2 regions of the Rhizobium sp. CIAT894 genome follow, and region 1 is predicted to be linked to the other one. Evidence: riboswitches for the same ligand, from Rfam matches in the RefSeq annotation. Region 1 holds a riboswitch; the other holds the start of a gene.
What was found. Region 1 has a riboswitch for FMN ahead of RHEC894_RS07870 (DMT family transporter). Riboswitches for the same ligand answer to the same signal wherever they lie in the genome.
Positions count from the first base shown of each region.

Region 2: another riboswitch for FMN. It lies ahead of RHEC894_RS13750 (6,7-dimethyl-8-ribityllumazine synthase); the one in region 1 lies ahead of RHEC894_RS07870 (DMT family transporter).

Region 1 covers NZ_CP020947.1:1,579,751-1,584,414, reverse strand. The annotation lists gene RHEC894_RS07875 (esterase-like activity of phytase family protein) at 1-1,144, opposite strand, end outside; gene RHEC894_RS07870 (DMT family transporter) at 1,240-2,139, opposite strand; FMN riboswitch at 2,232-2,386, opposite strand; gene hupB (DNA-binding protein HupB) at 2,527-2,802, opposite strand; gene lon (endopeptidase La) at 3,009-4,664, opposite strand, start outside.
Region 2 covers NZ_CP020947.1:2,759,314-2,763,977, reverse strand. The annotation lists partial or broken gene RHEC894_RS13760 (DUF1194 domain-containing protein) at 1-97, shown strand, start outside; gene RHEC894_RS13755 (VOC family protein) at 242-931, opposite strand; gene RHEC894_RS13750 (6,7-dimethyl-8-ribityllumazine synthase) at 1,074-1,508, opposite strand; FMN riboswitch at 1,589-1,731, opposite strand; gene RHEC894_RS13745 (SRPBCC family protein) at 1,999-2,445, shown strand; gene RHEC894_RS13740 (hypothetical protein) at 2,632-2,952, shown strand; gene RHEC894_RS13735 (hypothetical protein) at 3,034-3,258, opposite strand; gene RHEC894_RS13730 (adenylate/guanylate cyclase domain-containing protein) at 3,529-4,611, shown strand.

The sequences.
Region 1 (4,664 bases):
CGAGTTCGGGATCGGCGCCGGTATCCCTATAGACGCCGACGACCGAGGCACGCTCGGCGAGCAGAAAGAAATATTGGTCGTCGCCAAACCTGGCGGCTTCGAGGCCTTCCGGCTCGACGCCCTTCGATCCCGAACGGCTTTCCGGATAGTGGCCGATATGGGCGACCGCGCGTTCGAAGGATGCACCCGATTCGTAGAGAAGCTTGCCCGTCTTGTCGAAGATGGTGAAACCGCGCGAGCCACCCTGATAGTCGCCTTCATTGGCGACGACGAGGCGGTTGTCGTCCAGCCATTTCACGGCGTCGGGCTCGCGCGACACGCCCTTCAATTCGCCGGTGAATTTCAAGGCACCGTCCCGCTTGGTGTCGATGCCGGTGAGATCGACGCTGCCGGCGGAGAAATGTGTTTTCACCTGAGCCGTATTGGCGTCGATGATGACGATCTCGTTGTTTTCCTGCAGCGTCAGCGCAATCTCGTTCAGGCCGTTGAAGGCGACGAATTCCGGCTCCGGATCCTCAGGGGCGACGCCGGCGAGACCGGTCAACGCCACGTGCTTGATGGTGCCGCAATCCACAGTGCCGTTCTTCAGCTGGAAGACGACCAGATCGCCGGCCGGCATCTGCGGGATCTTGCCGTCGTTGACCTCTTCGTCGCGCTCGTTTTCGATCGCAATGGCGCCGAGCGTCTTGTCCTTGTTGAGCGCGATCGAATCCGGCTGGCCGCCGAGATCGCAGCTGTTTTCGATCGTCTTCTTCGCCACGTCGACGATCGAAAGGCGGCCCGAGGGCTTCGCCTTGCTTTCGGAGGTGTTGACGGCAACCAGCGCCTTGCCGGCGCTCGAGGTGATCGAGGTCGGTTCGCCGTCCATCATCAGCGCGCCGCCTGATTTCGGCGCCTTGGCGTCGGTAATGTCGATGAAGCCGATCGCGCCGAGCGGGCTGTCGCTATAGATCAGCGTGTTGCCGTCGTCGGTCGCGGTGATGATTTCGGCCGACGTCGCCGAAAGCTTGTCCTTGTCCGCAGGCAGGTTCTCCGCGACCGGGAAAGAGGCGATCCGGTTGAAGACCGGTTCGGCCGCGGCCGGAAAGGCAACGGATGCGAGAAGCACTGCAGCGAGCACTGCTTTGCGCGATGAAATCGTCATGAAATCCCCCATGTGTCGAACATTCGAAACATGAGTTTTCTGCGGGAGCGGCGTGACAGAGGCATGACAGCTGCGACATTTTGCAGCGGATCACCTCAGGCGGGTTTTCGCTCCCGGCGCATCTCGTTTCGCATGATGAAGAGTGAGGCGGAAAGGATGAGGGCCGCACCCAGCCAGAGGTAACCCGCCGGCGCATAACCGAAGAACAGCCAGCCGGCCAGCACATTCAGCGGCAGCTTCAGGTCATCGAAAGGCTGGACGTAGGCGGCATCCGCTGCGGCATAGGCAAGTGTGAGGAAATACTGCGCTGCGGCGGTCAACAGCCCCGCCAGCAGGAACAGGGCAAGGGTTGCACCCGTCGGCACGGCAAAGCCTGCCGCAAGCGCCAGACCGCCGTTTATCGGCGTCAGCAGAACGAGCAGCCAGACGGTGATCGTTTCCGGCCGTTCGATGCCCGTCAGGCTCTTGGTGATCAGCGACGAGGCGCCCCAGAGCAGCGCCGAGAGCACCGGCAGGAGTGCGGCCCAGCCAAAGCCGTCCGACCATGGCTGCAGGATGATCATCGCGCCGGTGAAACCGACTGCGGTCGCCGCCCAGCGGGCCGGGCCGACGCGCTCACCAAGGAAAAGCCGGGCGCCGAGAATGATGAAGAAAGGCGAGGTCATCACCAGTGCGATCGCCTGCCAGATCGGCACCGCGGCAAGACCGGCAACCCAGGCCTCGACGCCGAGTGCGGCAAGGGCGACGCGCGCGAGGTGGCGCCAGGGATAATGCGTCCGCATCGCCGCAAGCCCGAGCCTGCGAAGGAACGGCAACGAAAAGGCGAAGGCGAAGCCATATTGCCAGAAGGCTGCCGAGGCCGAGGGAAAGCCAAGCTTCATCGTCAGCCATTGGATGACGACGTTGAGAAGCGAAAAGGCGATGCCGGCAAGGACCATCCAAAAGGCACCGACGAGGGCGCGGGACGGCTCGACGGCAAGGGAAGTCTGATTCATGTCTTTCATCCAAACTACAGGACCAACATAAATCAGGACGCATGAGCCCCGAACGGGCGAGACAGGTATCCCCTGCCCTTCGCACAGCCGACGCTCATTCTCTTCCATCCGGACTATACCGTCGGCTCCGGAATCGCACCGGATCTGCTGACCCTTCCCCCGCATGGGCGCGGAAGCAGGCGCTCGCGGGCTTGGGCCGAGACCCTCTACCGCCGGTGGGGAGTTTCACCCCGCCCTGAGAACAGAAATCTCGTAGATCAAAGCCGGCGCGACGGCAAGACCTGCCAAAACAAAGCGAGCCCGAATCAAAAAGGGGTCCGGCCAAGCCGAACCCCTCTAAAAATCCTGCACAGCCGGTCTCGTTTACGGCTGGCGGATAATCTTAAATCAGCCGTTGACGGCGTCCTTCAGGCCCTTGCCGGGCGTGAACTTCGGCACGTTGCGAGCCGGAATGTCGACTTCAGCACCCGTCGACGGGTTGCGGCCCTTCGTTGCGGCGCGATGAGAAACGGTGAAGCTGCCGAAACCCGCGAGGCGGATGTCGCCCTTGTTCTTGAGTTCAGCCTGGACAACGTCAAAAACCGCGTCAACAGCGGAAGCCGCGTCAGACTTCGTCAGTCCTGCCTTTTCGGCGACTGCGGACACGAGTTCATTCTTGTTCATGTTTCCACCCCTTTCTAAATGGTATGAAACGACTCAATAGTAAGCTAGGCGCCGAATAGGTTTCATCAGGCCCGCCGGGAACCCAAAAGCCCTGCAAATCAAGGAAAAGCAAGCGCCTCCATGACGTTTTCACAAAAAAGGCTGGCGAAAACGCCAGCCTTTTTTCGTGTTTTGCTCCAATGGGGCATAAATGTGGCCCGGGCCATTCAATGCGCTATGGTTGCGCCTGTCTCATCAAGGCCTTCGACCGAAGTGATGACAGGCGTTTCCACCGTGCCGTCCCATTCGATCGGCTCCGGCCGCCGGATCAGCGCATGCTTGATCACCTCGCCCATGCGGGAGACCGGGATGATCTCCATGCTGTTCTTCACGTTATCAGGAATCTCCGCCAGGTCCTTGGCGTTTTCTTCCGGAATCAGCACCTTCTTGATGCCGCCGCGAAGCGCTGCGAGCAGCTTTTCCTTGAGACCGCCGATCGGCAGCACCCGGCCGCGAAGGGTGATTTCACCGGTCATGGCCACATGCCTGTTGACCGGGATGCCGGTCATGATCGAGACGATGGCGGTCGCCATGGCGACGCCGGCCGAGGGGCCATCCTTCGGCGTCGCGCCTTCCGGCACGTGCACGTGGATGTCGCTCTTATCGAAGCGCGGCGGCTCGATGCCGAAATCGACAGCGCGCGAGCGGACATAGGAGGCCGCTGCCGAGATCGATTCCTTCATAACGTCCTTCAGATTGCCGGTGACCGTCATGCGGCCCTTGCCCGGCATCATCACGCCTTCGATGGTCAGCAGCTCGCCGCCGACTTCCGTCCAGGCAAGACCGGTGACAACGCCGACCTGATCCTCGCCCTCGGCTTCGCCGTGGCGGAAGCGCGGAACGCCCAGATAGTCGGAGATGTTGGCGGCCGTCACGTGAACGGACTTCGTCTTGCCCTTGATGATCTCGGTGACCGCCTTGCGAGCGAGCTTCATCAATTCGCGTTCGAAGCTGCGCACACCAGCCTCACGAGTGTACTGCTGGCTGATCGCCATCAGGGCGTCGTCACTGACCGAGAATTCTTCCGGCTGCAACGCATGTTCCTTGATGGCCTTCGGCAGCAGATGCCGCTTGGCGATCTCGCGCTTTTCGTCTTCGGTGTAGCCGGCGATACGGATGATTTCCATGCGGTCCATCAGGGGTGCCGGAATATTCAGCGTATTCGCCGTCGTGATGAACATCACGTCCGACAGGTCGTATTCGACTTCCAGATAGTGGTCCATGAAGGTCGAATTCTGAGCCGGATCGAGGACCTCGAGCAGGGCCGAAGACGGGTCGCCGCGATAATCCTGGCCGAGCTTGTCGATCTCGTCGAGCAGGAAGAGCGGGTTGGACTTCTTCGCCTTCTTCATCGACTGGATGACCTTGCCGGGCATCGAGCCGATATAGGTGCGGCGGTGACCGCGGATTTCGGCTTCGTCGCGAACGCCGCCAAGCGCCATGCGGACATACTCACGGCCGGTCGCCTTGGCGATCGACTGGGCGAGCGAGGTCTTGCCGACGCCCGGAGGGCCGACCAGGCACAGAATCGGGCCCTTGATCTTGGTGGCGCGGGCCTGCACGGCCAGATATTCGACGATGCGCTCCTTGACCTTGTCGAGACCGAAGTGATCGGCTTCGAGGATCTTCTCGGCATTGTTGAGATCGGCCTTGATCTTCGACTTCTTGCCCCAGGGAATACCCAGCAGCCAGTCCAGATAATTGCGCACGACGGTGGCTTCCGCCGACATCGGGCTCATCTGGCGCAGCTTCTTCAGCTCCGCATCGGCCTTCTCACGGGCTTCCTTGGACAGCTTGGTCTTGGCGATGCGCTCTTCCAGTTC
Region 2 (4,664 bases), 1.2 Mb from region 1:
TGTCCCCGCCGCCGACGATGGAGAGGGTCGCCGGCGCCGGGCCGCTGACGGATGCCTGATCGGCGAGAAGCAGTGGCGGGATATGTTCTACCGGTGAGATGCGGGCCAAGGGCGCGTCTTGGGATGAGAGAGGAGCGGGCGTGCCGTGTGGCACCCCCTCTGGCCTGCCGGTAAGGAAAGAAGCCTCGCCCCGCAAGGGGCCTCGAAGGGCGAGGCGGGTGCTCCCGGCGCCTGCCGCCACCTACAACGGCAGCTGCTTGCCGGCCTGTTCGCTAACCATGTATTCGGCATACCAGTCCGGCCAGTTCTCGTCATATTTGCCGCCGTTTCGTTTCTCGTGTTCGCCGTGAGCCTGGGCGGCGCGGCGCAGTGCGGCGGCAAGGTCGTTCGAGGTCGAGAAGGCCGTTTCGTCGGCGTCGATGCGGCCAGGCAGGCGGGCGGTGACTTCCTGGAACAGCCAGCCATTCCCGTCGGGATCCTTGAAGGAGGCGAAGGAGCGGTAGCTGCGGTGTTCGGGGTCGCGGCCGGCAATGCGCAGGCGCCCGAAGAGATAGGGCTCGTCCTTGCCGGCATAGACGCCCGATGCGTCATGGAAGACCTCGCTCACCTCGACGCCGCGGGCGATAAGATCGCGCCTGGCGGTCTCGATGTCGGAGACGATGAGGTAGAGCCCTTGCGCGGAGCCGGGAGCGGCGGCGGTGACGTTCTTGCCGAAGATGATAGCGCAGCCGGAGCCCGGCGGAGTAAACTGGATCACCCGGAAATCGGCATCGTTGGCGAAATCGGCATCGAGCCTCCAGCCCAGACCGTCGTAGAAACGTTTGGCGCGGTCGACGTCGGAGACGGGGATGACGACCACTTCGAGCTTGGTGTCGACCGGTCGCATTCTCACGGATTCGGCGGGGGTTTCACTGTGCATTGCATTGCTCATCTTCAGCTCCCTTGAGGTTTGGACGCATTAAGAATGGCGATACATGTCGGGGTCGAGTGGACCACAGCGCAGGCGGGGCGTCGAATCAATTCTTCTGTTGGGAGAAGACGGCGGGCCGATCCCGCCGTCAATTGCGCAGACTCTATGCCGCAAGAGCGGCGCGTGTCTTGCCGATAATCAGAGCGGCGCGCGCCGCCTCGCGGCCCTTCTCGACGAAATGGGCGCGGTAGATCTGCGTGTGATGCTCGGTTTCCTGGTAATGATGCGGCGTCAGAGAGACCGACAGCACCGGCACACCGGTATCCATGCCGGCGCGCATCAGGCCATCGACCACGGCCTGGGCGACGAATTCGTGGCGGTAGATCCCGCCATCGACGACGAAGGCGGCGGCGATGACGGCCGCATAGCGCCCGCTTGCGGCAAGATCGCGCGACAGAAGCGGCATTTCGAAGGCGCCGGGAACATCGAACACGTCGATCTGTTCGGCGGGAACAAGCTGTTGAAAACCTTCGAGCGCACGGTCGACGATATCGGCGTGCCAGCCGGCTTTGACGAAGGCATAACGGGTGGGTGTCATAGTCATCTCCTTTGGCGTACAGACACGTCACCCAAGGCGATCACGAGCATCCGCAGCCGGCCCGGAGGCGCAGCAGCAACGCACGTTCTCTTTCATCCGGACTATGACCGTCGGCTCAGGCATCTCACCTGATCTGCTGACCCTTCCGAAGAAGGCGCTCGCGGGCTCGCAATCGAAACTGCATACCGCCGGTAGGGACTTTCACCCCGCCCTGAGAACGGCGCGACAATAGGGGCAAGGCGGCCGGCTGGCAATAGGGGAAGATGGTTTTGGAATGGGTGCGGGTTGCAACCCCAAGAGAGCCTCATCCTGTGGTGCCCCGCAGGGGCCTCGAAGGACAAGGCGGGTGCGTGGGCGACGGATGGATGCGTGCCCCATCGCCCTTGCTGAGTGCGCGCATCCGCCTACATGATCCTGCTGAGGACATCCATGTCGAAACAGCATGCCGCTCCGCCTCATTGAGGTAGGGCAGCAACCATGGGAGATCATGATGCCAGAAGCTTTCGTCGTTCACCGCGAAGCGCATATCGCAGCACCGCCGGCGGCCGTGTTTGCGCTGATGACCGACCCGGAAAAGATTCTGCGCTGGATGGGAACGGAAGCTCAGGTCGAGCCGCAGCCCGGCGGGCTCTATCTCGTCAACGTCACCGGCGCTCGCTTTGCGCGCGGCTCGTTTCGCGAAGTGGTGCCGGTTCATCGCCTTGCCTACAGCTTCGGCTGGGATGGCAGCGACGTGGTGCCGCCGGGCTCGAGCCTGGTCGAGATCGACCTGATCGAGCAGCCCGATGGAACGCTGCTGAAGCTCACCCATAGCGGCCTGCCGAGCGCCGAACAATGCGCCGGCCATGAGGAAGGCTGGACGCATTACCTCGGCCGGCTCACTACGGTTGCAGCCGGGCGCGACCCGGGTCCCGATGTTTTTTCCGGCAGGAAATGAACGGTTTTCCCAAGGGCGCCACCGCGCCCGCAAGCGCCTGCCACCCACTGAAAAAGACGGCCTGGCGGCATTGCGTCGGCCGGCCGGAAGCGCTGTTTTTCATCCTCAAACATGAACGCGCAGTTCATCCCCAGTTCAATTTGGCAGCCCTAGGGTGGTCACGGCTGGATTGAATTGGAGTTCGTTATGAAGGCACTTTCTATCGCGGCTGCCTTGCTTGCTGGCAGCCTTTCGATCGGTACGGCGCAGGCGATGCCGAGCGCGACGATCAAAGTCGAGAGCAATATCACCAAGGTCGACTACGCCTGCGGCCGCGGCTGGCATCTGACGCGCTGGGGCGAATGCCGGCGCAATTGGCGACGCCCGCCGCCGGTGGCTTTTTACGGTGGTCCGCCCCGCTGGGGCTGGGAGCGGCGCCATGGGGATTGGGACGGCCCGCGCTGGCGCCATGAGCGGCGCTGGGACCGCGACCGCCGCTGGCGTGATGACCGTCGCTGGGACGATTGAGGTCTCGACCAGATATGAATCGATGAGGCCGGCGCCATATTTCGCCGGCCTTTCTCATGAGAGTTCGCAGTTTTCCCGCAGTCAGATCGTGCTGACGAGCCAGTGTTTGCCGTCGATCAGCTCTTCGAGCTCGATGGGATCCTTGACGCCGAACTCGAACCATTCGACGAGCTCTTTCGCCTTGCGCTTGCTCTCCTCCGCGGTGAAGTCGATCTCATAGCGCGCGCACCATCGCCGAAGGATCGACGTCAGCAGCGTCATGTCATTCCCGTCAAGCGGATCTTTCGGCCAAAATGTCGTGCCCATCGCAACCCCTCAATCGCAGATGACAAGCTGGCGCATAATGGAATCAAAGATGCGCAATTTTAAAGTGTTTTTTCGTTGTTTTCCACTGTGGTGAACGGTTTTCCACAGGCTTGTCTGGCAGTGGGGTTGACAGGGTTGTGTGGAGGCTAGGGGTGCAAGAGCCGAGAGGAGGCCCTCCCGGACATCCGGGGATGTCCTGCCGGGCTGCGGAGCATCCGCGCGCGGATGCTCCGGGGTTGCCCACACCCGGGGCTGATGCGATGTTAGGGCATGGATCTGCCTTCCTCCCTTGCCTGGCTGGTCGACGAGGCGGCTGCTTCGCCCGGTCCCGAACCGTTTCTGGCCGAGCTCGGGCGCCGGCTGCTTTCCGATGGCCTGCCGCTTGCCGGCGGGGCGCTGACGCTTGCGGTGCCGCATCCGATCATTGCGCGGCGCACCTGGCTGTGGCGGGCCGAGACCGGGGGTGTCATCGAGGCGCTGGCTTTTGCCGCCGCACCGCCCGTCGATGCCGGGCGTGACTGGCTGGCCGGGCTCGGGCCGGTGTGGGAGGAGAGGATCGGGCCTTCTCAGGATGCGCTGATGCTCGGCTGGGCGGGCATTGGCGCCGGCGCTTTCGCTCCCGATAACGCCGCCCGGCTGCGGGACGTCGCGCGTTTTGCCGCGGCGCCGCTCGCAGCCCTTGCGGCGCGCGAGGCGCGGGCGGCATTGCTCGAAGCGTATCTCGGCCGGCGCAGTGCGGCCCGGGTGCAGGCCGGAGCGCTTGCCCGCGGCACTGGCGAGACTATTCGCGCCGCTCTTCTCTGCGCGGATCTGCGCGATTTCACCGCGCTTTCCCAAGTGACGGAGCCGCATGCGATGATTGCGACGCTCGACGCCTGGTTCGATCGCGTCGCCGGCGCCGTACACGCTTTCGGCGGCGAGGTGCTGAAATTCATCGGTGACGGTGTATTGGCGATCTTTCCCGTCACCGGCGCTTCCGGCCAGATGCAAGGAGACCGCAATGCCTGCGACGCGGCGCTCCGGGCCGTCGCCGCCAGCCGCGCCGGCATGGTCCATCTCGACCACGTGCGCCAGGCGCAGGGGCTGGCGCCGCTGCCCTTCGGCGCGGCCCTGCATTTCGGCGAGATCCTGTGGGGCAATATTGGCGCAGCCGACCGGCTGGACTTTACCGCCATCGGCCCCGCCGTCAATCTGGTCAGCCGCCTGGAAGGGCTCTGCAAGCCGCTCGGCCGAAGCGTGCTGATCTCGGGTGCTGTGGCCGCAAATACCAAGACGATGCTGACGCCGCTCGGGGAACACAGCTTGCGCGGCATCGCCGACCCTTGCGCGGTGTTCACTTTGCCGGAGGCCTGAACGCGAGCCGGGCCGCGCCAGGAGTGTTCTCATTTATGCAAAGAAATCTTTGC